2 linked regions of the Cohaesibacter sp. ES.047 genome follow. The protein of the gene in region 1 binds, or shares a complex with, the protein of each later gene. Links are inferred from orthologs where the notes say so. Each region holds a gene or a part of one and is shown on either strand. Other genes may lie near its edges. The genes, in order: CPH65_RS20720 and dnaG.

The links.
Region 2: the proteins of CPH65_RS20720 (region 1) and dnaG are in contact, whole or in part, in a crystal structure (PDB 2R6A), measured with the Geobacillus stearothermophilus proteins. The link is inferred for Cohaesibacter sp. ES.047 from one-to-one orthologs. Residues at the interface, in WP_033016901.1 of Geobacillus stearothermophilus: Ser13, Glu15, Ala16, Gln18, Glu91, Leu92, Asp94, Ala95, Val96, Pro97, Thr98, Ala99, Ala100, Asn101, Tyr104, Tyr105, Ile108; in WP_049624496.1 of Geobacillus stearothermophilus: Lys456, Leu457, Leu458, Pro459, Ala460, Asn463, Ala464, Leu467, Leu535, Leu536, Ile537, Ala538, Gln544, Glu545, Asp548, Tyr549, His552.

The regions. Positions count from the first base shown.
Region 1 is NZ_LT907844.1:4,528,211-4,543,715, forward strand. Bases 1-2,834 are described here. They hold CPH65_RS20720 (replicative DNA helicase), read left to right. Parts: upstream 1-590; coding sequence 591-2,078; downstream 2,079-2,834. Other genes in these bases: rplI (50S ribosomal protein L9), read left to right, coding at 1-304; CPH65_RS20725 (YrhK family protein), read left to right, coding at 2,235-2,516; alr (alanine racemase), read left to right, coding at 2,647-2,834. Also shown: more of alr, read left to right, coding at 2,835-3,825; DNA repair protein RadA, read left to right, coding at 3,900-5,306; CPH65_RS20740 (CvpA family protein), read left to right, coding at 5,438-6,043; purF (amidophosphoribosyltransferase), read left to right, coding at 6,326-7,849; CPH65_RS20750 (SDR family NAD(P)-dependent oxidoreductase), read left to right, coding at 7,903-8,655; CPH65_RS20755 (ABC transporter ATP-binding protein/permease), read right to left, coding at 8,799-10,727; CPH65_RS20760 (helix-turn-helix transcriptional regulator), read right to left, coding at 10,796-11,239; CPH65_RS20765 (LysM peptidoglycan-binding domain-containing protein), read right to left, coding at 11,430-13,121; CPH65_RS20770 (TIGR00730 family Rossman fold protein), read left to right, coding at 13,392-14,003; EamA family transporter RarD, read right to left, coding at 14,060-15,019; cimA (citramalate synthase), read right to left, coding at 15,071-15,505. UniProt on the Escherichia coli protein: The main replicative DNA helicase, it participates in initiation and elongation during chromosome replication. Travels ahead of the DNA replisome, separating dsDNA into templates for DNA synthesis.
Region 2 is NZ_LT907844.1:1,933,704-1,949,320, forward strand. What follows is about bases 12,672-15,617. They hold dnaG (DNA primase), read left to right. Parts: upstream 12,672-13,114; coding sequence 13,115-15,121; downstream 15,122-15,617. Other genes in these bases: CPH65_RS08895 (GatB/YqeY domain-containing protein), read left to right, coding at 12,672-12,914; rpoD (RNA polymerase sigma factor RpoD), read left to right, coding at 15,606-15,617. Also shown: CPH65_RS08840 (LysR family transcriptional regulator), read right to left, coding at 244-1,134; trxB (thioredoxin-disulfide reductase), read right to left, coding at 1,330-2,274; CPH65_RS08850 (mitochondrial fission ELM1 family protein), read right to left, coding at 2,349-3,305; CPH65_RS08855 (Lrp/AsnC family transcriptional regulator), read left to right, coding at 3,508-3,984; transcription elongation factor GreA, read right to left, coding at 4,109-4,582; carB (carbamoyl-phosphate synthase large subunit), read right to left, coding at 4,729-8,040; CPH65_RS08870 (DNA-binding transcriptional regulator), read right to left, coding at 8,394-8,672; CPH65_RS08875 (neutral zinc metallopeptidase), read left to right, coding at 9,251-10,162; CPH65_RS08880 (Rho termination factor N-terminal domain-containing protein), read left to right, coding at 10,236-10,508; carA (glutamine-hydrolyzing carbamoyl-phosphate synthase small subunit), read right to left, coding at 10,741-11,961; CPH65_RS24095 (hypothetical protein), read left to right, coding at 12,055-12,492; more of CPH65_RS08895, read left to right, coding at 12,465-12,671. UniProt on the Escherichia coli protein: RNA polymerase that catalyzes the synthesis of short RNA molecules used as primers for DNA polymerase during DNA replication.

The sequences.
Region 1 (15,505 bases):
CTCCCGCAACCAGATTTCTCTGGATCGCCCGATCAAAACTATCGGCATGCACGATGTAACCGTGATTCTGCACCCTGAAGTCGATCTCATCGTGACCGCCAACGTCGCTCGTTCTCAGGACGAAGCCGACCGTCAGTCTGCTGGTGAAGATCTGACCCTGACCGAGCGTGATGCTGGCTTCGAATTCGAAGAGGATCTCGAGCTTGACGAAGAACTGCTCGAGGAAATCGAAGGCGAAGAAGCCTCTGACGACGCAGCCGAAGACGTTGCTGAAGAAGACGCTGCAGAAGAAGAAGAAAAATAAGCGATCTATCGCGTTCAAATCTGCAAGGCTGAGCCAATGCAGAGCCTGAAGCATCAAGGTCCGGAGCTGTTGTTCCGGGCCTTTTCTTTTGCACGACTCGCCCCGGTTATCTGGCCTTTTCCGGGCGAGCGATTCTCTCGCCAAGGACTCGAATACGGCAACAGAGTCCAGCGAAAGAAAAAGAAAAAAACTTTCCGCTGTTGATTGCCGTGAATTGCAATCACTGCGCTTCAATTCCAGTGCATCCTGTGACTATCTTGTTCATCACGTTGAAATGAGGATGAACATGGAAATTGCTGCAAAACGCGATAGCGCGGACTCTGTTGCCGCGCGTCAAGCACCGCACAATCTGGAAGCGGAACAGCAGCTGTTGGGCGCGATTTTGGTCAACAACCAGACCTATGATCGCGTCGAGGCCTTTCTCAAGCCGCACCATTTCTATGATCCCAATTTGCGCGAGATTTTCGAGAAGACGGCCCAGCTCATTCGGGCTGGCAAGATCGCCTCGCCGGTGACGCTGAAAACCTTTTTCCCAGCCGACCACATGGTCGCAGACACCCCCATCGACATCTATCTGCTGCGCCTTGCCTCGCAAGCAACCTCGATCATCAACGCCGAGGATTTCGGCCTCCTGATCATGGATCTTGCGACTCGGCGCAACCTCATCGACATCGGCACCGATGTGGTCAATGTCGCCTTCGATGCACCCATTGACACCCCGCCGCGGGCCCAGATCGAGGATGCAGAAAAGCGTCTGTTCGAACTGGCTGAAACCGGCGGATCAAACGGCGGCTTTGTCTCCTTTGCCGCAGCGGCAACCGAAGCAATTGAAATGGCGGAGGCCGCCTACAAGCGAGACGGCCAACTGTCGGGCATCTCCACCGGCCTTAAGGATCTCGATCAGAAGATGGGTGGCCTGCAGCATTCGGATTTGATCATCCTCGCCGCCCGTCCCGCCATGGGCAAGACCTCTCTGGTCACCAACATCGCCTACAACGTGGCAAGTGCGTATAAGGCCGAGGAACAGCCCGACGGCTCCATGAAGACGATGAACGGCGGCGTCGTTGGCTTCTTCTCGCTCGAAATGAGTGCCGAACAGCTCGCCACCCGTGTCATCGCCGAACAGGCCATGGTGTCGTCGGAAAAGATTCGCCGAGGCAAGGTGGATCAGGAAGAGTTTTCCCGCATCGCCCACAAGGCGCAGGAAATGCAGATCACCCCACTGCACATCGACCAGACCGGTGGCATTTCCATTGCCCAGCTTGCCGCGCGCGCCAGACGGCTGAAGCGCCAGAAGGGCCTCGATCTTTTGATCATTGACTATCTGCAGCTGTTGAGTGGCTCTTCGTCCAAGGCCTCGCAGGGCCGCGTGCAAGAGATCACCGAGATCACCACCGGGCTCAAGGCCCTCGCCAAGGAACTGGCCGTTCCGGTCATCGCCTTGTCTCAGCTTTCCCGTCAGGTCGAGTCCCGCGACGACAAACGACCGCAGCTCGCCGACCTTCGTGAATCCGGCTCCATCGAGCAGGACGCCGACGTTGTGATGTTCATCTATCGCGAGGAATATTATCTCGAACGTCTAGAACCCAAGCCGGGAACCGAGGAGCACTTCACATGGCAGTCCGAAATGGACCGAGCCATGGGCAAGGCCGAAATTCTCATCGCCAAGCAGCGTCACGGCCCGACAGGTGCCGTTCCTGTCGCCTTCCAGCGTGAATTCACCCGCTTCTCCGATCTCGCACGCGAAGACTATCTGCCCGATAATTACGAATAGGCGCGCCTCGTGATGCCACCCTTTTAAAGGGACAGGGCGCATCAACGCCTTGCTGCCTCAATCGCAATATGCTTGCATGGCGCGAACCCGTATCAAGTCCGATTGCGGGTTGGCAATCAGCATCACCCTGCGATCCCGTCTTTAGAGGGCCTAGTCATGAAAATCTTTCAACACGATGCCCCCAACCGATCTAGACAGCACACACAGATCTATGCAGTCTACGAGTTGGCCTATTCTCTGGTGGATTTAGGCGCGGCCCTGCTGTTTATCATTGGCTCGGTGATGTTCTTCTACCATAGCTGGCTAATCCCCGGCACATGGTGTTTTCTGATCGGCTCGGTGCTGTTTGCTGTGAAACCATCCTTGCGCTTTGCCCGAGAAGTGCATTATCTGGTTGTGGGCGACCGAGACGATCTGGCAGACAACACCAGTGACTGAAGCCCCTTTCGCTCATACCAAGCCGTCTCAATAATCGGAAGATGCTCTGGTTTCCTTGATACCCCAAAGGCCTTGTGCTGACCAAAGCGCAAGACAGCTAAAGCTGCCCGAGCCGGAAAGTCGAAATCACATGACGCAGGATCCAATCTCCTCCCGCCTTGCCCCACATGTGAAACATCTGTCTGCTGGTGATGCGGCCATTGCCGGCAGTCTGTTGACCATCGATCTTGGTGCGCTTGAGATCAATTACGCCGATTTGGTCGAAAAGAGCGGCGAGGCCGAATGCTCCGCTGTCATCAAGGCTGACGCCTACGGCACCGGGCTGGAAGAAGCGGCAAAGACCCTGTGGCAAGCCGGATGCCGAACCTTCTTCGTTGCCCATCCTCAGGAAGGCGCCCGTGCCCGCAGCACCCTGCCCGACGCCACCCTTTATGCGCTCAATGGCCTCGTTGGCGATGATACGGACGCCACCATGTCCTACTACCATACGCACCGGGTTCGCCCGGTGCTTGGCTGCTACGAGGAGATCGACCTGTGGTCCCGCTATTGCAGATCAATTGGCGAGGCATTGCCCTGCGGACTGCATTTCGACACCGGGATGAACAGGCTGGGGCTGAGCAAGAAGGCGGCCCACAAATTGTCCGACGCATGGACAACGCAACCGCCCCCCTTCACCCCGACACTCATCATGAGCCATCTGGCCTGCGCCGATGATCCGCACCATCCGCTGAACAGCACGCTGCTTGACCGTTTTCGCGCCATCCGCGCCCTCTTCCCCGACATTCCTGCCTCGCTCGCCAACTCGGCCGGTGTGTTTTTGGGCCCCGACTATCATTTCGACCTGACCCGCCCCGGCATCGCGCTTTATGGCGGTCTGGCGACCAGCAACCGCCCCAATCCCATGCAGACCGTGGTGACCCTGAACAGTCGCGTCCTCTCCACCCGCCACGTCCCTAAGGGACAATCGGTGAGCTACGGCGCGAGTGAAGTCACCAAGCGGGACAGTCGCCTTGCAATCATCAACATGGGATATGCCGACGGCTATCTGCGCACCGGCTCCAGCAGCGACAAGCGCAAGGGCGCGCGCGTCTATATCGAGGGCTATGAGGCCCCGATCATCGGGCGCGTGACCATGGACCTGACGATCATCGACGTCACTGACATACCGGAAGACGCAGTGAAGCGCGGAAGCTGGGTTGAGCTGTTCGGCCCTCACATGCCCATCGACGAAGTGGCTGCAATTGCCGGCACCATCGGCTATGAGCTTCTGACCAGCCTTGGCTTGCGTAGTCTGCGTCGCTATCTATAAAGATAAACCGGTTCCGATTCGATGGCGCAGCATCCCTTGATGCAACGAGCCAGATGCTCAGAAAGCCCCTCCCAATGGCGCGCTCCAAATCCACTTTCGTCTGTCAAACTTGCGGTGCAGTTACCAATCGCTGGGCTGGCCGCTGCGAGGCGTGCGGCGAGTGGAACTCGATCATGGAAGAAAAGGAAGGCGCCGGCATCGGCGGCTCCCCCAAGACCGTCCGCGGCAAGAGCGGCCGAATTGTCGAGCTTGTCTCCCTGTCCGGCCAGGAGCAGCCCGCCCCCCGAATCACAACCAACGTCGCCGAACTGGATCGCGTCACCGGCGGAGGCTTCGTCAAGGGATCGGTTCTCCTGCTGGGCGGAGATCCGGGGATCGGCAAGTCCACCCTGCTCATTCAGGCATCGGCTGCACTGACCAAACGCGGCCACCGCGTGGTGTATATCTCCGGCGAGGAAGCCATCGATCAGGTTCGCCTTCGCGCCGCCCGTCTTGGCCTTGCCAAAGAGACTGTGGAACTTGCGGCCGAGACGAGCGTCGAAGACATTCTGGCCACCCTCACCGCAGGCCCGCCCCCTGAAATGGTGATCATTGATTCGATCCAGACCCTGTGGACCGACAGCGCCGACAGCGCACCGGGAACGGTCACGCAGGTGCGGGCATCCGCACAGGCCATGATCCGATATGCCAAGCAGACCGGCGCAGCGGTGATCCTTGTGGGGCACGTCACGAAGGATGGACAGATTGCCGGGCCACGCGTTGTGGAACATATGGTCGATGGTGTGCTCCAGTTTGAAGGCGACTCCGGCCATCAGTTCCGCATCCTGCGCGCCATCAAGAACCGCTTCGGTCCCACCGACGAAATCGGCGTGTTCGAGATGACAGGCGGCGGCCTCAGTCAGGTTGCCAATCCATCGGCCATGTTTTTGGGCGAACGCAATCTTTCTGCGCCGGGTGCAGCGGTCTTTGCCGGCATGGAAGGCTCCCGCCCGCTTCTGGTGGAAATTCAGGCGCTTGTCGCCCAGTCACCTCTGGGAACACCGCGTCGCGCTGTGGTTGGCTGGGACACAAGCCGCCTATCCATGATCCTTGCTGTCTTGGACGCCCATTGCGGGGTGCGCCTGTCTGGCCATGACGTCTATCTCAATGTCGCAGGCGGCATGAAGATCAGCGAACCGGCAGCAGATCTAGCAGTTGCCGCAGCTTTGGTCTCGTCTCTTGCTGGCGTGGCCTTGCCATCCGAAGCGGTCTATTTCGGCGAGATCAGCCTGTCCGGAGCGATCAGACCAGTCTCCCATGCGCCAACGCGCATCAAGGAATCAGCCAAATTGGGCTTTTCGAGTGCCGTTGTTCCCGAAGGGGTGCTCAAATCCGTCAAAACACCTGAACTCGAACTCTCAGGGCTTGAAGGCCTCACCGATTTGGTTGCACGGATCGCCGTCGGCTCGAACCTCAATCCCACAGACAATCCTGAGGATTGATAACAGGTGCAAAAAACCTTGCTCTTGCCAACTTCGCACCCTATAGAGGGGCAAAGCGGCACTTGCAGTTTTTCGTATGCAGGTGTTAAAGAGCTTTTGCAGTCCAGGCCAGATAACAGGATCGATTTCTGATGCCCATCGAACTCCTAGATGTCATTTTACTTGTCGTCTTGCTGATTTCGGCTTTCCTCGCCATGATTCGCGGCTTCGTGCGTGAAGTCCTTGCGATCGGCGCCTGGGTTGCGGCCGCGTTCGCAACGCTGAAGCTTTTCGACGTGGTTCTGCCGATGGTCACCCCCTACTTGACGCAACCCCTTGTTGCTCAGGCCGCAACGGCTTTGGGGATCTTTCTCATCACACTCATCGTGGTGTCCTTCATCACCATCCAGATTTCCGACTTCGTGCTGGACAGCCGCATTGGCGCCCTTGACCGGACGCTGGGCTTCGTTTTTGGTGCCTTGCGCGGCGCGATCCTGATGGCCGTCGCCCTGATCTTCTTCAACTGGTTCGTTCCAGAGGACAAGCAGCCCAACTGGGTTGCTCAGGCCAAGTCCAAGCCATTTCTCAATGAAATGGGAGACAAGCTGATCAGTCTGTTGCCCGAAGATCCTCAGGAACAGCTGATGGAAAAGATCCGCCAGCAGCGCGAAGGCACGCCTCCGAACGAGGAAGCCAGCTATTCGAACGACGAACGCGATGCCATCGGCGAGATTGCCAGCACCACGGCAAAGCAATAAACGTTGCAATGAATCGCCCTTCTATACATTTGCGTAGCTGACGAAGCCGCATGGGTATGGTAGGAACACTCCATGGAATTGGCGGGTATGTCCCGCCATTCTTCGTTTGTAGATCAGTGCATCCATTTTGCGCTCAAAAGCGCAATTGGTGCTCTCATCAGAAGATCAAATGACACCACGACATCCCTCGGGTTCCCCTATTCGATCGGAGCAGTCGGGTTTTTGAAGGACTTCTCGCCCATGTCTGAACAGAGACAAAACCCCACGTCTCAAGACTTCTCAATGATTGAAGACGACAGCTCGGCCTCCGCTGCGCTCTGCGCGTCGGAATCAGGTTCCTCCTCTGAGCTTCATCAAGACGACGACTGGAACGGCGAAGGAGATACGCTGCACGAGGAATGTGGCGTGTTCGGTATTGTTGGCGCGGATGATGCCGCCGCCCTCACCGCTCTGGGCCTGCATGCGCTGCAGCACCGCGGTCAGGAGGCTGCCGGCATCGCCACATATGATGGCGAGCATTTCCATCTTGAACGCCGTTTTGGCCTCGTGGGTGATAATTTCTCCAATTCGGACGTGCTTGAGCGCCTGCCCGGCAACGTCTCGATCGGTCACAACCGCTACTCGACCGCAGGCGGCGCTGGCCTTCGGAATGTCCAGCCTCTGTTTGCTGAGCTCGAAGGGGGCGGCATCGCCGTTGCCCACAATGGCCAGTTTACCAATGCCATGACCCTGCGCCGCTCGCTGATCAAGCGCGGCGCGATTTTCCAGTCCACATCGGACTCCGAGGTCGTTCTCCAGCTGATTGCCAAGAGCCGCGAATCCGACATCATCGACCGCTTCATCGACGCCATCCGGCAGATGGAAGGCGGCTATGCTCTGGTTGCCCTGACGCGCAAGAAACTGATTGGTGCCCGCGACCCGCTGGGCATCCGTCCGCTTGTGCTTGGTGATTTGAACGGCTCACCCGTGTTTGCCTCAGAGACCTGTGCTCTTGACATGATCGGTGCGAAATTCGTGCGCGAGGTCAAGAACGGCGAAGTCATCGTTTGCACCAAGGAAGACGGCATTCGAAGCTTCCATCCTTTCGCTGAACGCCCCGCACGGCTGGATATCTTTGAATATATCTATTTCTCCCGGCCCGATTCCTTCATCGCCGGTCGCTCCGTCTATGAAGTGCGCAAATCGCTGGGTGCCGAACTGGCCAAGGAATGTCCGCTCGATGTGGACGTGGTCGTGCCCGTGCCCGATTCCGGTGTGCCTGCCGCTCTTGGCTATGCGCAGGAAATCGGCATCCCGTTCGAATTGGGCATCGTCCGCAACCACTATGTGGGACGAACCTTCATCGAGCCGACCCAGCAGATCAGGGCCCTCGGGGTCCGTCTCAAGCACTCCGCCAACCGCTCTCAGGTCGAAGGCAAGCGCATCGTGCTGGTCGACGACAGTCTGGTGCGCGGCACGACTTCATCCAAGATTGTTCAGATGATGCGCGATGCTGGCGCCAAGGAAGTGCATATGCTGCTGGCCAGCCCGCCGATCACCCATTCGGACTTTTATGGCATCGACACGCCCGACCGCAAGAAACTGCTCGCCGCCCAGATGAACTTGGAAAGCATGCGCAAATATATCGGAGCGGATTCTCTGGGCTTTGTCTCGATTGATGGTGTCTATCGCGCCTGCGGCTTTGACCGCCGCAATCCCGATGCCCCCCAGTTCACGGATCATTGCTTTACCGGCGACTATCCGACAGATCTGGTTGATTTCGAGGGCGAAGAAAATCATCGCGCACCGGGCCTTCTCAAGGACTAGGGCCGGTGCCGCGTTGGCACAGACTTGAAGAGATAAGGGAAGGACCCAAGCACATGACCGAACAACGCCTCAAGGATCGTCTGGCCGTCGTCACAGGTGCCTCTCGCGGGATAGGCTGGCACGCGGCCCTTGCTCTGGCGCGCGAAGGCGCACACGTGATCGCCATTGCCAAGACCGTTGGAGCACTGGAAGAACTGGATGACGAGATCCAGAAAATGGGTGGCTCGGCCACCCTCGTTCCGTGTGATCTGATGGACTACGACGCCATTGATCGTCTGGGCGCGGCAATCTTTGAACGCTGGGGCAAGCTCGATATCCTGTTCGGCAATGCCGGTCTTCTTGGCGCGGTCACGCCCATCGGACATCTCGATCCGGTGAAGGATTGGGACAAGGTGCTTGGTGTCAATCTCACCGCCAACTGGCGGCTCATTCGTTCGCTTGACCCGCTGCTGCGTCAGTCAGATGCGGGTCGTGCGCTCTTCATGACCTCCGGTGCCCCCCATAAATGCAAACCTTTCTGGGGCGTCTATTCGGTCTCCAAGGCTGGCCTTGAAGCGCTCGTACGGACCTATGCCGGAGAAACCGAAAAGACCAGCGTTGGCGTGAACTGCTTCAATCCGGGGCCTGTTCGTACAGGCATGCGCGCCAAGGCAATGCCGGGCGAAGATCCGATGACCCTGCCGCATCCCAGCGAACTTGCACCCTATATCCTCGATTGCCTCTTGCCAGAATGCAGCGACAGCGGCCGCATGTATGATTTCCCCTCCAAGAGTTGGAAAGATTACGGCAGCCCGGTAATCGACTAGCCCAAACGCTGTCTCGCGCGACTCGCAAGAGTTGCACCCGCGAGCCAACAGCTGGCATTGAGCCGAAATAATCCCGAATCAATCTCTAAAGAAGCCCCATTAAGAGTCTGTCTTAATGGGGCTTTCAAAATATGTTCCATAACCTATTCGGCGACTTCTAGTTCAGCACCGCGACCGGGCAGGTAACCGGAGCGATCACTCTCGACCGCCTTGCGCAGCCGCTCCTCGGCTTCGCTGGCCTCGCGCTGACGATCCCACATCGAGGCATAAAGTCCCTTCTGTTCCAGAAGTTCGGCGTGACGTCCGCGCTCGCGAATGCCTCCATCCTCAAGCACGATGATTTCATCCGCCCCGATCACCGTCGACAATCGGTGAGCGATCACCACCGTCGTCCGGTTTTGTGACACCTTATCCAGCGCCGTCTGAATTTCCTGTTCGGTATGGCTATCGAGCGCCGACGTTGCCTCGTCGAGAACGAGGATCGGCGGAGCCTTGAGGATGGTCCGGGCAATGGCCACGCGCTGCTTCTCGCCGCCTGACAGCTTCAGCCCCCGCTCCCCAACCTCGGTATCGAACCCGGCGGGAAGGCGCGCGATGAAATCGGACACCTGCGCCATGCGAGCCGCTTCGACAATCTCCTCACGGCTGGCATCAGGACGCCCATAGCCGATGTTGTAGGCGATGGTTTCGTTGAACAGGACCGTGTCCTGCGGAACCATGCCCACATTCTGACGCAGGCTGTGCTGCTCTATATCGCGCAGATCCTGTCCATCAATCGTGATGGACCCACTCGTCACATCATAAAAGCGGAACAAAAGGCGCGATATCGTCGATTTACCTGCCCCGGACGGCCCGACAATCGCGACCGACTTGCCCGCTGGCACTTCGAAACTGATCCCCTTGAGAATCGGCCTGTTGGCATCATAAGCGAAATGCACGTCATCAAACCGGACGGTCCCGCCTTTAACGTCAAGCGGCTTGGCATCGTCCTTGTCCGTCACCTCGGGCGCTTCGCGCATCAGCTCGAACATGGATTCCAGATCCACCAGCCCCTGCTTGATCTCGCGATGCATGGAGCCGAAGAAGTTGAGCGGAATGGCAAGCTGCATCAACAGCGCATTGATCAGCACGAAATCACCGACCGTCTGCGTTCCGGTCATCACCGCATGGGCCGACAGCGCCATGCACAGCGCCATACCCGTCGAGAAAATAGCGATCTGGCCAAAGTTCAACCACGTCAGCGACACCCAGGTGCTGATTGCGGTTTTCTCATAGACCTTCATCGACTGGTCAAAGCGATGCGCTTCGCGCTCTTCGTTGCCGAAATACTTCACGGTTTCGAAGTTGAGCAGACTGTCGACGGTCTTTGAGTTGGCGTCATTGTCGGATTCATTCATCTGGCGGCGGATGTCGATGCGCCAGGCCGTTACCCGCACAGTGAAGGCGACATAGAGCGCCACCATGGTCACGACGATTACCAGATAGATCACATCGAACTGGAAGGCGATGACGGCAGACATCATCACGAACTGCAACAAGGTGGGAACGGCATGCAGAATGGTGTGACGCACCACCCCTTCGATGCCGCGCGTCCCGCGCTCGATGATCCGAGACAGCCCGCCCGTGCGCCGCTGCAAATGGAACCTGAGAGACAGGTTGTGCATGTGGCGGAAGGTCTTGTTGGAAAGATTGCGCACCGCATGCTGCCCGACCCGTGCAAACAGGCCATCCCTGAGCTGATCAAAGCCCACATTCATGATCCGGCCCAGGCCATAGGCGGCCACAAGCATGATCGGCACACTAAGCCAGCCCACGGGGCCCACGCCATCAGGCGCAGCGGGATCTGACAGGGCATCCGTCGCCCATTTGAAGGCATAGGGCGTCAGAACATTGATCAACTTGCCCAGAAACAGGGCGCTTAGAGCAAAAGCAACGCGTTTTTTGAGGTCTGCCCGATCTGAGGGCCAGATGTAGGGCCAAAGATTGCGCAGGGTTTGAAGCGACGAGGCTTCCGCGTCAACCGACGCTCCAGTGCGCACGTAAGGCTCACTGGCATATCTAGAACTTCTCATTATGACTTGGTCCTGAGGTCTTCCCCGGCAATCGACGCATGGTCATAGGCATCGATCAGCCATTGGGATTAATCTGCATGGTTTTTGAGGCTCCGATCGTGGAGCCCCTTGAAGAAAGCGCTGTTGGCGCCGAAAAACTGGTCCAGTCGATCAAAATCGACTTTGTAACGACTCTGCTGCCCGGCGGTTTCCAAATGAATGAAACCGCATTCCCTGAGCACCTTGAGATGCTGGGAAACGGTCGACTGCGCCAACGGCAGGGTAGAGCAGATATCGCCACAGCAATGGCTGTTCTGAGAGCTGAGCTTCTGGAGGATCATCAGGCGGGCGGGATGGCCAAGGGCCTTGAACCCGCGGGCCAAAGGATCGAAATGATCACAGCACTTCTGATGCCCTTTCGGTCCTGGGCCATGATGCGCTGTGTCTTCAGCTGCACTGACGCTCACATCCGCCAGATCGATGGTGACTTGATCCACCGGATTCTGATCGCAGCAGCCGTTTCTTTCGCCCATCTCTCCCTCATCTCATCTATCGTGTTTGTACGATGAATAAGGGATCCGGGATCACTTTGCAAGGTTTCATCGAAAAAATACGATGAAACAAAAACCCGAACGGCCCGAAAATCACTCTCCGGGCCGTTTGAATTCTTGACTGTTGAACGAAACGAGTGGACGACGGTCCGCTCGTCACTCAGGCGCGCCTTTACTCGGCGGCATCCTGATCGAGCATCGCGGACTTATCGCTCTCATCGGGCGACTCGACCGCATCAAAATTGTTATCCCAACCGTCCTCGCCCTGCGGCAACTTGAAAACCTGTCCGGGATAGATCCAGTTGGGATCGCGGATCTGATCGACATTGTTGTCAAAAATCGTCGAATACCGAATGCCCGCACCATAAACCCGGCGCGCAATCTGCCAAAGATTGTCACCGCGTCTGATGATGACCTTGCGCGTCTTGACGTCGGCCAACTCGGCATCAGCACTCATCGACTTGGCTGTATCGTCGCTAACACTGCTCTGTGCCTGATCCTTCTCAACATCGGCATTGCTTTCGGCAGACGCCGACACGATCGCCTCAGGCGCCGCCTTGGAGAAGGACACTTCCGCACGCTTGGTAACAGCACCGGTGACAGGATCAATGAGATCGACACGCGCCTGATGATCACCAACCTCCAGATCAAGCTCGCCATCAAACAGGAACCGACCCGTCACGCCGCTACGACTGTCCGAAATGGACTGGTTGTCGACATAGAGGCGAACCACAGATCCGGCAGGTTCCGCCGCACCGGCAACAAACAGGGTGTCACCTTCGATTTCAACCGCTTCGATGGAAACCATAGATGGTAAAGCCGGCGCTGGGGTCTCTTCTGACTGAGCCTTGGGCTCTTCAACCTTGGCAACTTCGGTCGGCTCAGCCTTAGGCTTTGCCTCCGCTGCTGGCGCATTCGTTGCCGCAGTGCCTTCCGAACCGCTTTCGGCCGTTCCTGTGCTGTCTGCATCGGAAGCAACCGTCTGCTCTGTCTGTTCTGTCTGTTCTGTCTGGGCAGGTGCCTCTTTGGCGACAGGTGCAGTCCCTTCGTTGTCAGTGTCCGTGGTCTTTTCCACCTTGGCCACTTCAATAGGTTTGGACGGATCCTCGTCAGGTTCTACAACATTGGAGAGCACGCGAGAGGCCTCACCCGGCTTTGTCTCAAGGACAAGCAATTCACCCTTGCTTTCCTCGGGCATGGCCACCGTCACATTGCTTTCCGATACAATAGTTTTACCGCCATCTGCGGATTTCGCAGCAAGCGACAGATCGGACACACCCTGCTCGAGCGGTTTTTCAAGCATCATCACCCAGTCGCCATTGGCATCCGCCTCGGCCTGTGACAGAACCATGTCGCCATTCTTGAGCTCAACCGTCCACCCCGGGCTTGCCTTGCCAGCAACGAGAGTTTGACCATCCTGCTCAACACGCACGATATCAAAGCTGGGCTGTGTACCCGTTGCCGCGTCGCTTACTTCTTCGGTTGCATCGGGGCTTGAAACGGATCCGCCATCGGGAATCCCAACCGCGTTGCCTTGATCGCTGGGCGCAGCAGCAACCGGCTCCGCCGCTGGTTCGCTGGACATCTCATCGGTTTTGGAAAGGCTCGCGACATCGGTCGTGCTTTCGTCCAAAACCGGTGGTTCAGATTGAGGCTCGGCAGCATTTTCAGCAGTATCATCGGTTTTTTGGGGTGCCGAATTGGCCGGCTCGGTGGGTAGATTGGTTTTACTTACCGTTGCCACAGGGGCCTTCGGCTGAGGATCTTTTGCACCAATCCCCAATTGGTCACCGAATACAAAGATGCCGACAACGACGGCGATAACACCACCACCTAGGGCAAGAAAAGGAGCTGCAGATTTCATGCTTCAGTCACACTTCTGTTTAGCCATCCCGGGGTTGAGCATCAGTCTTTTCCAACAGGTTCATGCATGAAGATTTTCTCTCTTCGCATGATTTTTCTTGCTGTTTTTTCAAAGGCCAGTCACGATTGCATACCCACACACGCCGCGGAATCGAAGAATTTTATTCTTATCCTACAGACAGGTAGCCTTTTTTAAGGATTCGAGCAAGGCTGCGCGGCTAATTGCCTTTACTGGCGCAACCCATTTTGAACCGAACGCAACAGAACGAACATGGCTTTACTGAAAAAAATTTGCGTATACTGCGGATCCGGCGCCGGCATTGACCCCGCCTACTCCAACGCTGCCAAGGTGCTCGGACGCTCCATGGCCCGCAACTCTATCGACCTTGTCTATGGCGGCGGCTCAATCGGCCTGATGGGCATTACCGCGAAAAGCGTGCTCGATCATGGTGGCCAAGTGACAGGCATCATACCATCTTTTCTGCAGGAACGCGAGGCGATGCTGGACGAGGTGCAGGAGCTGATCATCACCGAGGACATGCATGAGCGCAAACGCAAGATGTTTGAATATGCTCAGGCATTTGTGGCACTGCCCGGCGGCATAGGCACCCTTGAAGAGCTTGTCGAAATGCTCACATGGGCGCAATTGGGACAACACAAGAAGCCGGTTCTGCTGGCCAATATCAATGCCTTCTGGGATCCCCTGATAAGCCTTCTGGACCATATGCGCGAAGAGGACTTCATCCGCAGTGGCATGGATGTTTCGTTCCTCTCCACATCCGATCCCGAAGAGATCGTTCCCCTGCTGATCGAGGCCTGCAAGGATTTGCCGGATGATCTGCTATCGCAATCCACCGATGCACCCGATCTCAACCGCTTCTAGAAAGACTTTCAAAGGGCTCGCCGCAGGCCGGTCGGGACGTTCGACTTTTCCACATTTTAAACCTGCAAAGCCGGCGGGCGCGGTTCCCTGCGTCTGCTCCGATAGGCGTCATAGGAATAGATCAACACCGACAGCCAGATGAGACCAAAGGTAACCAATTTGCCCGCTGGCACAGTCTCGTTGAGCAAGAACACCGCCACGAGGAACTGAAGCGTCGGGTTGAGATATTGCATGATTCCGATTGTCGACATCCTGAGCCGCCGCGCCGCCATGGAAAACCAGATCAGGGGAAAGGCCGTCAGAATCCCGGTTATCAGAATGAGAACGCTGATCATCGGATCTGAAAGGCTGAGATGTCCCAACCCTGACGATTGCAGATAAACAACATAGACAAGCGCGAAGGGCGCAACGATGATCAACTCGATCAACAGCCCCAGATTGGCTCCAACCGGAACAATCTTGCGCAGATATCCATAGCTGCCGAATGTAAAGGCCAGCAGCAGTGAAACAATCGGTATCGTCCCCAACAGAATTATCTGCAGGGCAATGGCGAGGAACGCAATGACAATGGCCACGAGCTGCAACCGCGAGGGACGCTCTGATAAAAGCAGATACCCGGTCGCCACATTGACCAGAGGCACGATGTAGTAGCCAAGGCTTGCCTCTGTTGCCCGGCCATGGCCGACTGCCCACACATAGGTGAGCCAATTGCCGCTGATCAGAAATCCTGTCAGCGCGAGAATGCCGAACACCTTGGGTTGACGTAGCGCAGACCAGACCTCTCTCCAGCGACCGAGCAGCAAAAACCAGATCGTCATCATGGCCAACGACCAGACGATCCGGTTGGCGACCACTTCCACGGACGGAACTTCGGCCAGAAGCGAAAAATACAGTGGGAACAAGCCCCATGAGCCATAGGCAGCAAGCGCAAAGAACAGACCGTTGCGCGTCTCCTTGGTAGAATCAGCTGAGAGAGCGGACGCGGTTCCGCCCAGATTGATGGGGTCTTGGCTCATGGCGCTTCAATTCCGGCCCGCTGAACAACACGCTCCAGCAACGGCACTTTATCAGGGGTATTTGAAAAGCTTATAGGTGATGGAATCCACCAAAGCCTGGAAGGAAGCATCCACGATATTCTCGGAAACCCCAACTGTAAACCAGCGATGCCCATGGCCGTCGCGACTTTCGATGAGAACACGCGTGATTGCGCTCGTGCCACCATTGAGGATACGCACCTTGTAGTCTATCAGCTCAAGGTTCCGTATCTTGTCCTGCAACGGCCCCAGATCCTTGCGCAAGGCAAGGTCGAGCGCGTTGACCGGGCCCTGCCCTTCGGCGACGGACATTTTGCGCACCCCATCAATGACGAGCTTCACGACCGCTTCAGACTGGGTGACCAGATCGCCGCTCGAATCAAAGCGCCGCTCCACGCCAACGCGGAAACTCTCAACTTCGAAATAGCTCGGCACATGGCCCAAATGACGACGCGCGAGCAATTCCAG
Region 2 (15,617 bases), 2.6 Mb from region 1 along the record:
AACCCACGGAGCAATCACCTTCCAGAGGGGAACAGCTGGCTACAAACATCATTACTGGGAGGAGTGTAGCAACGACAATTGCCTTCAGCTGAGGCTATATATGCCTATAATTTAGACGATATTCAATGACTGAAGCCGCATGACAGTTATGCAGATATAGCATGGCAACAAAATGCCACACGCCGAGAGATCCCGCGTCTTTCGGAAGCGGAATAAACTCTGTGAAACAGGGCGTAGAGCGGATTAATAATGCCAGCTGGCTGCTTTGGAGAGCAGAAAATCGCGAATAGCATTGATGCGCATTGAATTGCGAAGTTCTGCAGCGTAGACGAAATAGGTTTCGAAACTGGGCATTTCGACGCTTGGAAGCAGCTGAACAAGGTTGTCGCGGGGGTGGACAACATAGTCAGGCAGAATTGCAATGCCTGCGCCACGCATCACCGAGCTGCGAATCCCGAGGATGTTGTTCACCTTGAGCGCCATTGTGCGTTTCTGTCCCGGAGGCATGCCTGCTGTCTCGAGCCAGTTCATGTCGCGCAGATAGTTCGGATGTTTTTCCCCGAAGCTGATCAGGCGATGATCTTCCAGATCCGACATGGATCTGGGTTGGCTGAACTTCTTGAGATAGTCCGGCGAAGCATACATGTGGAAATGCACGGTGAAGAGCTTGCGCTGAATGAGATCGGGTTGCACGGGCTGGTGCAGGCGGATCGCGACGTCAGCCTCGCGCATGCCAAGGTCGAGCTCTTCGTTCTCCAGCAGAAGATTGAGCGAAATGCCCGGATAGAGCTCGAGGAAGTCAGGGATATGCTGGGTGACCCAGGCCGACCCGAGCCCGACCGTGGTGGTCAGGCGCAATTCGCCGGTGGGTTTTTCCTTGGAGTCGGTCAGATGCGTGCGAACGGTTTCGAGCTTCATCAACACGTCATGCGCCGTGCGATAGAGCAGCTCGCCCTGTTCGGTCAGGATCAGGCCTCGAGCGTGGCGGTGAAAGAGCGTGACGCCCAGATCGGCCTCAAGGGCGCTGACCTGTCGGGAAATGGCAGATTGGCTCATATGCAGCTTGTCACCGGCATGTGTGAAGCTGCCCGCATCAGCGGCCGCATGAAAGATGCGCAGTTTGTCCCAATCCATATCGCCCTCCAATGAATCGCCCCAAGATCGACTCCGGGCCATTCAGGTTTGCTGTCCTTTGATTCCTAAACCCTGCTATGCATTTAGGCTACGCCAGTCATGCATAAACTGGCGTAGCCTATAGTCTAATAACATTGCAATGCAAATCAAAGCTCTGAGCGACTTATCCAACTCTTTCCGACGTAAAATACGTTATTATTCAGAGTCTTCGAGTTCTGCGAGGTATCGTTCGGCTTCCAGTGCGGCCATGCAGCCCATGCCTGCGGCTGTCACCGCCTGACGATATTTGTCATCGGTCACGTCGCCAGCGGCATAGACGCCGGGGATCGAGGTCGCTGTCGAATCGGGTGCGGTCCAGAGATAGCCGTTGTCATTCATCCTCAGTTGATCCTTGAACAGCTCTACGGCAGGAGCGTGTCCGATGGCCACGAAAATGCCATCCGCATCAAGATCCGTGATCTCTCCGGTCTTAACATTGCGCAGTTTCACGCCTGTGACGCTCGGCGGGAAGCCTTGTTTGCCAACGAAGTCTTCAACCACGGTATCCCAGATAACATGGATTTTCGGGTTCTTCTCAAGACGGTTTTGCAGGATCTTCTCGGCGCGGAATTCGTCGCGGCGATGGATGACCGTCACCTTGTCGGCATGATGGGTGAGGTAGAGCGCCTCTTCAACGGCCGTGTTGCCGCCTCCGATGACCAGAACCTCCTTGCCGCGATAGAAAAAGCCATCGCAAGTCGCGCAGGCCGAAACGCCGAACCCCTTGAACTGCTCTTCGCTCTCAAGACCCAGCCAGCGCGCCTGTGCACCGGTTGAGATGATGACGCTGTCGGCGGTGTATTCGGTTCCCGAGTCACCCTTCGCCTTGAAAGGGTGAGACGACAGGTCGACGTTGGTGATGATGTCTGACACCAGTTTGGTGCCGACGTTGGCGGCCTGCGCCTTCATCTGCTCCATCAGCCACGGTCCCTGAATTTCGTCCGCGAATCCGGGATAGTTTTCGATTTCGGTGGTGATGGTGAGCTGGCCACCCTCCTGCATACCGGCAACAAGGGTCGGCTCTAGCATCGCGCGCGCGGCGTAGATTGCAGCAGTGTAGCCCGCCGGCCCGGAGCCAATGATCAATACTTTGCTGTGCATTGAAGTGTCTTTCTTCGAATTGGGTGCGATCATCCGGAAATTGGGAGATCGAGAATCGGGCGGAGCCGAATTGATTAGGTTGTTTTTAGCAGATCACGGATTTCATCCGCAATCAGTTCAGTAGAATCTATGGGGGCTCTGCTGCCGGTTTCAAGGGTGTCCTCAAGGCGCTGCACGTACGGATGGGTCACAAGTTGGTCAATGGTGCCTTTGAGCTTGGGCGGATAGCCATCTGGCTCGAAGATATAGATGGGGGCATTGGTTGCCATCACATCGGACAGCATGGAGTGAGAATCGGCTGTCACAATGATAGCGTCGGCCAGGGCCAGCATCGTGGCATAAGGGTTGGTGCCGGAGCCGTCCCAGATCCAGTGGGGGCGCGGCAAGAGGGCCTGTTTCACCGCCTTCATCAAATGGGCAGGGGTGCGCCGGGACGGGGTGACCATGATGGACATGTTGGCGGGCAAATGCCGGACCAGATGATCGGCCAATCGATGGGCTGCTCTGGTTCCGAAAGCCGATTTGGCCGTGTCGCCGCCCAGAACGAGCGCGACGCGCGGCGCGGCGAGGCGGTGCAATTCAGAAGGGCCTCCCGTGCGCGCTTCGTTGAGGCGGGCAGGGGACAGACGATGGGGGGCTGTCAGGGTCGCAAGCACATTGGAGCCGCGATGCTTGTCGTGGATCGGCACCCAGATGAGATCGGCATTCAGCGATTTCGTGCGCGGATCCTTCAGGAAGACCGTCGTTGTCTCCGGGCTGATTTCCTTGAGCTTGCGCAGGTAGGCCACTGTGCGGCGGCCCGACGCGATTGCCACATCGGGAAAGGGAGGGGAGAGCGGCGAGCCCTCTTTGTCCGGCCTGTCTTGTGGGGGGATCGGACCCCACGGCATTGCCCAGACCCATGGACGCCCGGGTGCGACAAGCCGCACGTCGATGGTTCCACCCAGTCTTTCTGCAACGCCCAGGCATTGATTCTCGTCTCCAGCCTTGCCATCGCTCAAAACCCAGATCGTGCGGTCCCTATCAGTCACAACGAGAATGCCCCTTTTTGTGTGGATTTTTCGAATCATTCACAGGATTGTTAGTCTGTGTCGGAAATGCGAACAAAAATGTGTCAAAAGTTTCCATTCGTAACCGTTTGGGATTATTATGCCGGAGCGCGGACATTGTGTTGTTCAGTGTTGGCGGGCGTTCTGCCCCTTATAAGCTCACCCCAAGTAGAGAGCTATTGTCTTGAAAGCAAGATTAGATCCCATTGACTGGAAAATCCTGAAAGAACTGCAGGATGATGGTCGCATCACAAACGTAGAACTGGCCCGCCGTGTGGGTATTTCCGCGCCGCCATGCTTGCGTCGGGTTCGTGCCCTCGAAGAAGCCGGCATCATAAAAGGCTATCGAGCGATTGTGGACGAAAAGCAGGTTGGTTTCGACGTGACCGCCATTGCGATGGTTGGTTTGCACAGTCAGGCCGAGGCCGATCTCGTCGCCTTTGAAGAGCGGGTTCGCTCTTGGTCGCAAGTGCGCGAGTGCTATATGCTTTCAGGCGATATCGATTTCGTCCTGCAGTGTGTCGCGCCGGATCTTCAGGCCTTTCAGTCCTTCGTCATCAACGAGCTGACCGCCGCGCCCAATGTGGATAGCGTGCGCACCTCGCTGACCATTCGCCAGAGCAAGAACGAGCCGACCGTGCCCATTGATCTGGGGGATTGACTTGCCTTTTGCTGCGAAAAATGGATCGGAGCGGTGTGACCGCTCGTATCCATTCAAGCCGATATAGTGAAAAAGCGCGTTGGTTGCCAACGCGCTTTTTTTGAATCCCGGTTTCGAGGCCCGGTCAGATATATTTGACCGCGAGGATCTCGTAGGACTTTGACCCACCGGGAGCTGTCACTTCAACCGAGTCTTCTACCTCTTTGCCGATCAACGCACGCGCGATCGGGGAGGACAGGGAAATCTTGCCATTTGCCAGATCGGCTTCCATGTCGCCAACAATCTGGTAGGTCTTTTCCTCTTCGGTGTCTTCGTCAACCAGTGTGACGGTTGCGCCGAATTTCACCTTGTCGCCGCTCATTTTAGAAACGTCGATCACTTCGGCGCGGCTGAGCTTGTCTTCCAGCTCGGCGATGCGGCCTTCGTTGTGGCTCTGCTGTTCCTTGGCTGCGTGGTATTCCGCGTTTTCCGAAAGGTCGCCGTGTGCGCGTGCTTCGGAAATGGCCGCGATGATACGCGGGCGTTCTTCGCCGCTGCGTGTTTTCAATTCTTTTTCCAGAGCCTGATATCCTGCAGGCGTCATTGGGATTTTTTCCATAGCCGTCGGAAAGCCTCCTGATCGGTGGGGCCAAGCCCCGAATGAATACAAAAGTTAAGCGCTCCGAAAGCTCCTCACCTTCGGAACGCCATCGATTTTTCCAGCATTTAGAGCTCAAGTTGCGCTAATCGGGCGCCACGTCCCTCTTAGTGGGAGAAATAGTCCTGCAATGGCCGGACTTCAATATTCCCTGTTCTATAAGCTTCGATTCCCTGGGCCGCTGCCAAGGCACCGGCAACGGTCGTGTAGTAGGGTACTCTATGCAAAAGTGCTGCTCTGCGCAAATCCCTACTGTCGGAAAGTGCTTTTACACCTTCGGTGGTGTTGAAGACGAGATGCACTTTGCCGTTTTTGAGGGCGTCAACGATGTGTGGGCGACCTTCGAGCATCTTGTTGATCTTCTCGCACTCGATACCGTTCTCTGAGAGATAGCGCTGGGTGCCGCCTGTTGCGATGATCCTGAAGCCTGCGTTTTTCAGGCGCCGGACTGCCGAAAGAATCCGTGGCTTGTCATCGTTCTTGACGGAAATGAAGGCCGTTCCTTCGCTTGGCACTTTGGTGCCACCGCCAAGCTGCGATTTGGCAAAGGCGATCGCGAAATCCGTGTCGAGCCCCATGACTTCACCGGTTGAACGCATTTCCGGACCAAGAAGCGTGTCGACACCGGGGAAACGGGCAAACGGGAAGACCGCTTCCTTGATTGCGATGTGATCGAGCTTTTCGAGCTTCAGATCGAGCGCGGCCAGCTTTTCGCCAGTCATCACGCGGGATGCCAGTTTGGCAACGGGCTTGCCGATCGCCTTGGCAACGAAAGGTACCGTCCGCGAGGCCCGAGGGTTGACCTCGATGACATAGATATCGCCATCCTTGACCGCGAACTGGACGTTCATCAGACCGCCAACGTTAAGGGCAAGAGCCATTTCGCGGGTCTGGCGAGCCAGTTCTTCCTGAATCTCTTCGGACAGGGAGTATGGCGGCAGGGAGCAGGCGGAGTCGCCTGAATGGATGCCAGCTTCCTCGATATGCTCCATGATGCCGCAGACGACCACGTCCTCGCCATCGCACAGGCAATCCACGTCGACTTCGATGGCCCCGGACAGGTAGCTGTCGAACAGCAGAGCATTCTGAGCCAGAACGGCGTTGATCTGACCGGTCTTGTCGTTTGGATACTTGAGGCGGATGTCCGGCGGTACGAGTTCGGCCAGGGTCTTCTGAATGTATTTCTCGAACGCGTCCGGCGTGCGGACAATCTCCATCGCCCTGCCGCCCAAGACGTAGGACGGGCGCACGACCACGGGGAAGCCGATCTGGTCTGCGACGATGCGAGCCTGTTCGATGGAGTAGGCGATGCCGTTGCGCGGCTGCATCAGGTCGAGCTTGTGCAGAAGCTTCTGGAAGCGGTCGCGGTCCTCGGCCAGATCGATGGCGTCCGGGGACGTGCCAAGGATCTGAATGTCCGCATCTTGCAGGGCCTGTGCCAGCTTCAGCGGGGTCTGGCCGCCAAACTGCACAATCACGCCTTCGAGGGTGCCGTTCTCCTGCTCCTTGCGCAGGACTTCGATGACATCCTCTTCGGTCAGTGGTTCGAAATAGAGCCGGTCGGAGGTGTCATAGTCGGTGGAAACGGTTTCGGGGTTGCAGTTGATCATGATGGTCTCGAACCCTGCTTCGTCCATGGCGAAGCAGGCGTGACAGCAGCAATAATCAAACTCGATGCCCTGACCGATACGGTTCGGTCCACCGCCCAGAATGGCGACCTTCTTGCGATCCGAAGGGTTGGCTTCGCAAACGGAAACCCCGTTGAAGGGTGGCTCGTATGTCGAATACATGTAGGCGGTTGGCGAAGCGAATTCGGCAGCGCATGTGTCGATGCGTTTATAGACAGGGCGCACATCCATCTCGTGGCGCAGCTTCAGGACCTTCGCGGCCGTGGTTCCGGCCAGCTCCGCCAGACGCACATCGGAAAAGCCCATGCTTTTGAGCTTGCGCAGATTGATCGCGTCGGTGGGCAGGCCATGAGCGCGCACGCGCTGCTCCATGTCGATGATGCTCTGGATCTGCTCAAGGAACCATGGATCGAACTTGCAGGTTTCATGGATCTGCTCGTGCGGGACCCCAAGGCGCATGGCCTGAGCAACCTTGAGCAGACGATCCGGCGTCGCTTTGGCAAGATCAGCGCGGATGGCGTTCTTGTCATCGCCCTGACCAAGACCCTCGATCTCGATTTCATTCAGGCCGGTCAAGCCGGTCTCAAGGCCGCGCAGGGCTTTTTGCAGTGATTCCTGGAAGGTGCGGCCAATGGCCATGACTTCGCCGACGGATTTCATGGCCGTGGAGAGCGAAGGCTCGGCACCGGGGAATTTCTCAAAGGCAAAGCGGGGGATCTTGGTGACAACATAGTCGATCGACGGCTCGAACGAGGCCGGTGTTGCGCCGCCGGTGATGTCATTTGCCAATTCGTCCAGCGTGTAGCCGACTGCCAGCTTGGCTGCGACCTTGGCGATGGGGAATCCGGTTGCCTTGGACGCAAGGGCAGAGGACCGGGAGACGCGCGGGTTCATCTCGATGACAATGAGACGTCCGTTTTCCGGATTGACGGCGAACTGAACGTTGGAGCCGCCGGTTTCCACCCCGATCTCGCGTAGAACCGCCAGTGAGGCGTCGCGCATGATCTGATATTCCTTGTCGGTCAGCGTCAGGGCTGGTGCGACAGTGATGGAATCGCCGGTGTGAACCCCCATCGGGTCGAGGTTCTCGATGGAACAGATGATGATGCAGTTGTCATTCTTGTCGCGAACGACCTCCATCTCATATTCTTTCCAACCGATGATGCTCTCTTCGACAAGCACTTCCTTGGTTGGTGAGGCATCAAGGCCGCGTTCAATGATTTCGAGATATTCTTCCCGGTTGTAGGCTACGCCGCCACCGGTGCCGCCCATGGTGAAGGAGGGTCGCATGATGGCCGGAAGGCCGACCACTTCGAGGGCCTCGAGGGCCTCGGGAATGTTGTGCGCGAGGCGCGAAACGGGCGTGTCGAGGCCAATCTTGGTCATGGCCTCACGGAACAGCTCGCGGTCTTCGGCCTTGTCGATGGCCTCGGCGGTGGCACCGATCATCTCGACATTGTATTTTTCCAGCACGCCCATCTTGCGCAGGGACAGGGCGCAGTTGAGCGCTGTCTGACCGCCCATCGTGGGCAGGAGCGCATCGGGGCGCTCTTTTTCGATGATCTTGGCAACGATTTCCGGGGTGATCGGCTCGATATAGGTCGCATCGGCCATTTCCGGATCGGTCATGATGGTCGCCGGATTGGAGTTGACCAGGATGACTCGATACCCTTCCTCTTTAAGAGCTTTGACCGCTTGCGTGCCAGAATAGTCGAATTCACAGGCCTGACCGATGATGATCGGGCCGGCGCCAATGATGAGGATGGATTGAATGTCGTTCCGCTTGGGCATCTTGTCTCGCGCTCATGTCAAGGCACCGGCCCCTCGGTTGTCGCCTTTGTGGCTTGTTACGAGGGCCAGGGCCGATGCTGGTCGGGGGTGCAGATGAGATTTGGATCGCTATAGCGAACTATCGATCATTTTGCCATAGGTAGAGGCAAATTTTTTGGCTCATACCTGCAAATTTTCGTTCGCCTTTGGGCGTTTTCGGGTCAATGCCGGTTGGAGCTGAGGAAATTGGACTGTTGTGTCCGGTTTATTTGAAATCTGAATTTCAATTTCACTTCGATAGTTTATTTGCATGAGCCTGGGTGCATGCCTGCTCCGGTTTATGAAAAACCGGGACTGAGGAGCAGTGAGAGCGATCAGTCGTCGCCGACTTTGCTCAAATCCAGCTTGCTGATGTTGGCTCCGTCAAAATCGCTGATACCAACTGACAAAGCATAACAGGCCAGACGAACCGACTTCGGGATCGTCACGGACTTACCTTCACGCTTGCCCTTTTCATAATACTGGATCATGCGTTTCTTCAAACCGAGCAAGTCGGCAGCGTCTTTTTGTTTCAGACCCATGCTGCGACGCCATGCCCGAAATTGCTCGGGAAGCATGGCTTCGGCGTCTGCTTTATCTTGTTCTTTAGACACGTTTTAATCTTTTTGCGCAAAAATTGCGCCTTTGGCGTTGACAAAAACGCACAATGTGCACATATTGGGTGTGTAAGCGCACTAAGTGCAGTTGATTTGGTCCCAATTAAGCCCAGGAACGGGTGGAGGTCAATCAGATTTATTGTGCCGTTGAGTGTGATGTTAGGTGGGAAATGAAAATCCCAAAACAACTGGAGAAACCCAATGTTGGCTGATCTTGTATTGAGCCGCGAAACCTTGGGCGTCAATCGTCGGTGTGATGTCCATAAACATGCGATTGTTCGTCAAAGCTTCATGCGTCTGTGGCGCAAGCTGGCGGGATAGCACATCCAATAGGTTTCGGGCGTTCAGTCCGGAGCAAATAAAAATGCTCACTTAAAGACAGAAGGCTCGCACGGCGCGGGCCTTCTCTTTTTTTGTCCGGTGCTTTTTCGCGCCGCCACTCTAGGCCATCTTGGTGCCGGTGTGGGGTGCAAATTCAGTTGCTTCAGACCACGACCTGCTCCATGCTGACAATGGGATGAGATGGCAGAATTCTGCCCGGTGTGTAGAGCATCATCAGGAGAATCGGGGGACATATGCGTTGGCGTGGTCGTAGAGAAAGCAGCAATATTGAAGATCGGCGGGGAGAGGCCCGAAGCAATTATTCGAACCGCCGAATGCGGCTGCCGCTCGGTGGTCGCCGTAAAGGGGCCCCGAGCCTGATCGTGCTGGTCGTCATTGGCGGGGTTCTATGGATGATGGGCGTTAGCCCGACCACAATCCTTTCGATGCTGATGGGCGGCGATATGTCCATGTCGCAGCAGACGCAGACCAGCCAAGCACGTTCTCCGAAAAGATCCGCAGCCGAAGAGGAAATGGCCTCGTTCGTCAAGGTCGTGCTGGCCGAAACGGAGGATGTCTGGGGGCGGATTTTCCAATCGGCAGGCAAGACCTATCCGGAGCCGTCTCTGGTGTTGTTCTCAGAGCGGGTCCAGTCTGCCTGCGGATCTGCCTCTGCAGCGACCGGCCCCTTCTATTGTCCGAGTGACGAAAAGGTCTATATCGACCTTGATTTCTATAATGAGCTCAAAACACGCTTTGAAGCGCCGGGCGATTTCGCTCAGGCCTATGTGATCGCCCATGAGGTCGGGCACCATATCCAGAACATCACCGGGGTCCTGCCCAAGTTCAATGAAATGCGTCGGTCTATGAGCAAACTGGAAGCCAACCAGATGTCCATTCGGGTCGAGCTTCAGGCCGATTGCTATGCCGGCGTCTGGGGCTACTACACCAATCAGAAGGGTCTTCTGGAACATGGGGATCTTGGTGAGGCGCTGAACGCCGCCACTCAGATCGGCGATGATGCGTTGCAGAAGCGGATGCAGGGCTATGTGGTGCCGGACAGTTTCAATCACGGTACGTCGGCCCAGCGCAAGAAATGGTTCACCCAAGGCTTCGAGGACGGCAAGATCAGCGCCTGTGATACCTTCTCGGTGGCCAATCCCTGATCTGATGAGAAAACTTTTGGGAACCCATCGGCCTTTACTTGCGTTTTAAACGAAACAGGGAAAGGAAACACCCATGGCAAGCGCAGCGCAAAGCAATCGTTCGTCAATCAAGGATGAGGATACCTACAAGGCCTTGCGGCGTGATGGGGCGTCGAAAGAGAAGGCTGCGCGCATTGCCAATGCACAGGCGAACAGCACCATGCATCCATCCCGGAAGGGGGGCAAGGCTCCTGCCTATGAGGAATGGAGCCGGGACGACCTTTATGAACGCGCCAAGGAGCTCGACATAGACGGACGGTCCAATATGAAGAAGGATGAGCTGATCGACGCACTGCGCGATCACTAGACCAGCTTATCGGACCATGACGGCACAAGTGGTCTGAATAGCGGGATACGGTTCTGGGTAAAGGTTCTGTCTGCTTGCGACACAATGCCGACAAAATCACACCAAAACGTAGTTCCAAAAACAGCCAAAGAAAAAGCCATCTTCCTCGTCGCCCGATCAATGACATGCAGAGCATGGCAGGGTCTGGGCGGGGAAGATGGCTTTTTCACGTTCTGAGATAGCTGTCTTTGAGCTATTCGGGCAGCTTTTCCATCCCCTTGTTCTGGCGAACAAGATTGAGAAAACGCGTGAACAGATAGTGGCTGTCCTGCGGGCCGGGCGAAGCTTCGGGATGGTACTGCACCGAGAAGATCGGTTTGCCATCAACGCTGAGGCCGCAGTTGGATCCGTCGAACAGCGAGACGTGAGTTTCGCTGACCCCTTTGGGCAGGCTGTCGCCATCCACGGCAAAGCCATGGTTCATGGAGGTGATCTCCACCTTGCCTGTCGTCTTGTCCTGGACCGGATGGTTGGCGCCATGATGGCCCTGATGCATCTTCACGGTCTTGCCGCCAAGAGCCAGCGCCAGCATCTGATGGCCAAGGCAGATCCCGAACATCGGAACGCCTGCGTCGATCACCGCCTTGATGGCATCAACGGCATATTCGCCTGTGGCTGCCGGATCGCCCGGACCGTTGGAGAGGAAGACCCCATCGGGCTTGAGCGCCAAAATGTCTTCACCTGTCGCGGTTGCGGGCAGGATCGTGAGCTTGCAGCCCTGACGGGCAAGCAGACGCAGGATATTTCTCTTGATGCCGAAGTCGATCGCCACCACATGAAAGGCCGGGTCGGTCTGATTGCCGAAGCCTTCGTCCCAGACCCAAGGGGTTTGGGTCCATTCAAAGGTCTCGCGGGTCGAGACGTCCTTGGCAAGATCGGCTCCGACAAGGCCATTCCAGCCCGCAGCTTCGCGCTTCAGCGCCTCGATGTCGAAGTTGCCATCGGGCGCGTGGGCAATCACCGCGTTGGCAAGGCCCTTTTCGCGGATGTGGGCGGTCAGTGCACGGGTGTCGACGCCCGCAATGCCAATGATGCCGCGGCTTTTCAGCCAGGCGTCGAAATGGCGCGAAGAGCGATAGTTGGATGGCTCGGTGATGTCGGTCTTGACCACAGCACCGCGGACACCGCTGTTGCTGTCCATATCGATGGTTTCGGCATCCTCGTCATTGGTGCCGATGTTGCCGATATGGGGGAAGGTGAAAGTGACAATCTGACCGGCGTAGGACGGATCTGTGAGGATTTCCTGATAACCGGTGATGGCTGTGTTGAAGCAGACCTCAGCCACCGCAGACCCTGTGGTGCCAATGCCCTGACCTTCGATGACGGTGCCGTCAGCCAGCACCAGAAGGGCGGTCGGCTTGATCTCTTCCCACGGGGCGGGTGAGGAGGCCGGATTAGATGCGGAGTGAGCCATAGCCAAATGCGTCCTGAGTAGAGTGTACGTCGGTAGCCGCGTTCCGTCACCAGTTGCCGCTTTGAAGGCAACTGACGTCTTGCGATATGATCGTTGGAAGCGTCTGTTCTCAGACCAGATCATCTAGGGCAAAAGCGGGCGGGGGTCAATGTTGGCAAGGGGGCGGAGCAAAAAATAGTTCCCATATGGGAGCTGATGTGCGATTTTGATACGTTATTGACCAACGACAAGGGAGCCGCCACTGAAGGCCAGCCTTTCTTGTCAGGACCATTTGCAGCGATGGTCTCGGGGTCATTGCTGACTTGCCACTCGCATCAAGTCGCTATAAAGAGCTGTGTGTTTGATTTGAAGATTGAGACCTCAGAAACGATTGAGACCGCTGATATCTGTGGTATGCGGATCCACATCCTATCTACTACGGAACTGGCAATTCACGGTACTTGGGCATTGCATCGCCGGGCAGGCGAGTCCAAGTCCGAATTGAAATCAATGAAAGGCCTTTTATGCGCGAGCAGATCAATGAAAGCCTGACGGCAGCCATCAAGCAACAGGATAAACGCCGCATGGCGACCTTGCGACTGGTGAATGCGGCCATCAAGGATCGCGATATAGAGGCACGATCGCAGGGAGCCGACAGGGTTTCCGACGACGAAGTGCTTCAGATTCTGGCCAAGATGGTCAAACAACGCGATGAATCGATTCGCACCTATGAAGAATCCGGCCGGCTTGAAATGGCCGAGCAGGAGCGGGACGAAAGGTCGATCATCATGGAATTCCTGCCTCAGCAAATGGCTGAGGCCGAAGTCAATGCGACCTGTGCCAAAGCGGTCGAGGAACTCGATGCGGGCGGCTTGCGCGACATGGGCAAGGTCATGGCGCACCTGAAGACGCAATATCCCGGACAGATGGATTTTGGCAAGGCAAGCTGCATCGTCAAGGACCTGCTGCGCTGAGCCCGAAGACAATCCTGCATGCCAATTGAGTAGCAGTGGCCCCCACATCGGGGCCATTGTGCTTTTTCCAGATCTGATACTATGATGACGATCATGAAGCTTGGACCGTTCAGTCCTCTCGAGATGGTGCCTGAACGCCATCAACAAGACTGCTGTCTGTCGGGAGGCGTGAGGTCAATGGGTGGATCCCGGTTGCGTCGATGAAATATCCTCAAAGTCTTTTGGAACAGATCCGGGAGAGAATTGCCGTGTCCGACGTGGTCGGACGCAAGGTGAAACTGCGTCGGCAGGGCCGCGAATATGCGGGGCTTTCGCCTTTCAACAAGGAAAAGACACCGAGCTTTTTCGTCAATGATCAAAAGCAGTTCTATCACTGCTTCTCATCGGGCAAACATGGCGATATCTTTCGGTTTCTGATGGAAACGGAAGGGCTGAGCTTTCCCGAGGCGGTTGAGGCGTTGGCCGCCCAAGCCGGGGTGTCCTTACCTGCGCCAGATCCGCAGATGCAACGGCGGGAAAAGGAGCGGGCGAGCCTTTATGATGTCATGGAAATGGCCGCGCGGTATTTTCAGCTGCAGTTCAACTCGGAGTATGGGCGCGAGGCGCGCGCCTATGCCCAGAAGCGAGGCTTGCGGCCCGAAACGCTCTCGACCTTCCGCGTTGGCTATTCGGTCAACAGCCGGGATCATCTCAAGAGCTATCTTCTCGAGCGCGGTGTAAGTGAGCAGGACATGCTCGACACGGGCCTGATCATCAAGCCCGATGACGGGCGGGCGACCTATGACCGTTTTCGCAATCGGTTGATGATTCCGATCGAGGACGAGAAGGGCCGCGTTGTGGCCTTTGGTGGCCGCATTCTCGATCCGGATGGCAAGCCGAAATATCTCAACTCGCCCGAGACGAAACTGTTTTTCAAGGGAACGATGCTGTTCAACGCCCATCGGGCGCGGCAGGCGGCCTACGAGGCCGGATCGGCGATCGTGGTCGAGGGCTACATGGATGCCATTGCGCTGCATCAGGTTGGCGTCGGGCATGTGGTCGCCTCGCTCGGGACAGCCTTTACCGAGCAGCAGATTGCACGCATGTGGCGTTTCTCGAATGAGCCCTACATCTGTTTTGACGGCGACCGGGCCGGACGGCAGGCTGCACATCGGGCCATCGAACGCATCTTGCCCAGCCTGAAGGCCGGCTATTCCTTCCAGTTCGTCTTTCTGCCCAACGGGCAGGATCCCGATGATCTGGTCAAACAGGGCGGCTCGGAGGCCTTTGGCGAGGTTTTGAGGTCGGCGCGGCCCCTGTCCGATGTGATCTGGGAGCGCGAACGCGAAGCCCAGCCAGCTGATACGCCCGAGCGCAAGGCCGCGCTTGAGCAGCGGATCGAGGAGCTGCTGCGACTGATCAAGGATGAGCGGGTCCAGCGGCAATATCAGATGAGCTTCAAGTCGGCACTCTCCAACCTGTTCTGGCAACAGGAGCGCGACCGGCGGGACCAGTCACGCAATCGCTATTTTACCGGCGGGGGCGCAAAGGCGGGGCAGGGGGCCGGGCCGTCATCCGCGCTGCAGGCTTCAAGCAATGTGTCGCGGATGCCCGAGGAGGGGCAGTCAACAGAATATGAGAACTGTCTGATCGGTCTGTCCATTCACATGCCCTATCTGTTCGAGCAGTTTGCCGAGCAGATTCTGGCTGTTCCCTTTCAGAAAAGCAGCCTTGAAGCCTTCAAATACGTGCTGTCGCATCTCATCTTTGACAAGCAGGCGCGGACTTATGCAGATATCTATGCCGAGTGTCCGCAGGATCTCAAGGGACTTTTGGACGAGATGCACGGCATGGAAGTGCGTGATCCATCCGGCAAGATCTCGCAGCCTTGGGGCTGGCGGCTGGCGGGGCGCCAACGGGTGCATCAGCTCGCCTACGGGCCGTCTCGTCTGTTTCTGGAGCGATTGTTCCAGTCCTATCTCAATGTTCTGGAAATCCGGGAAATCGAGCAGGACCTCAATCGGGAAATGGCGCAATTGTCGGGATCCGTGAGTGAGGACATGTTTGCCCGCATCCAGTTTCTCAACAACGAAGTGCATCGGCGCCGCGAGGAAAACCTGCGCGAGGAACATGAACTGAGCGAGCTCTACAATCAGATGAAAGCCGCTGGCGTGCAGGCCAACCTCATCGATGTTCTGGCTGAACTGGGGCAGAACCGGTCGGACTGATGGCGAATCACCTGCTTCAAGACCTGTCGAAGCATGCGAATCAGTCCAAAATTGCCGGAAATCGGCTCTTAACCCCCTGAAAATGATTCGAAAATTCGGATAAATCGAACTTTTTCGGCCCGTTGGGGTTGCCGAATCGAATCGCTGCGCTAAATATCATTGATCGGCAGCCACTAGCGCCAAATGTCAAGCTGGCGAGGGAACCATTGATTGCTGCTAAATAATCAACACGATCTGATGCTGGAGGCCTTGCGGTCTGGCCGGCCTTGTTGTGTGTGGAAAGCTTTTTTGCACGGAAAGCAGAAGCATGTGGCGGGTTTCGGTTAAGGGGCAATTAACGCTCCATTCGGTAGAAGGATTGGAGAAATCCTGAAAGATCATGTCTTTGTGTCCGGGCGAGGCGAGCAAAGACATGAAAAAAGCGTCCGCGAGATTGGATGACCACTCGGACCATGATCCGTCTGGGGCATCCTTGGAGACAGGAATGGCAAGTAAG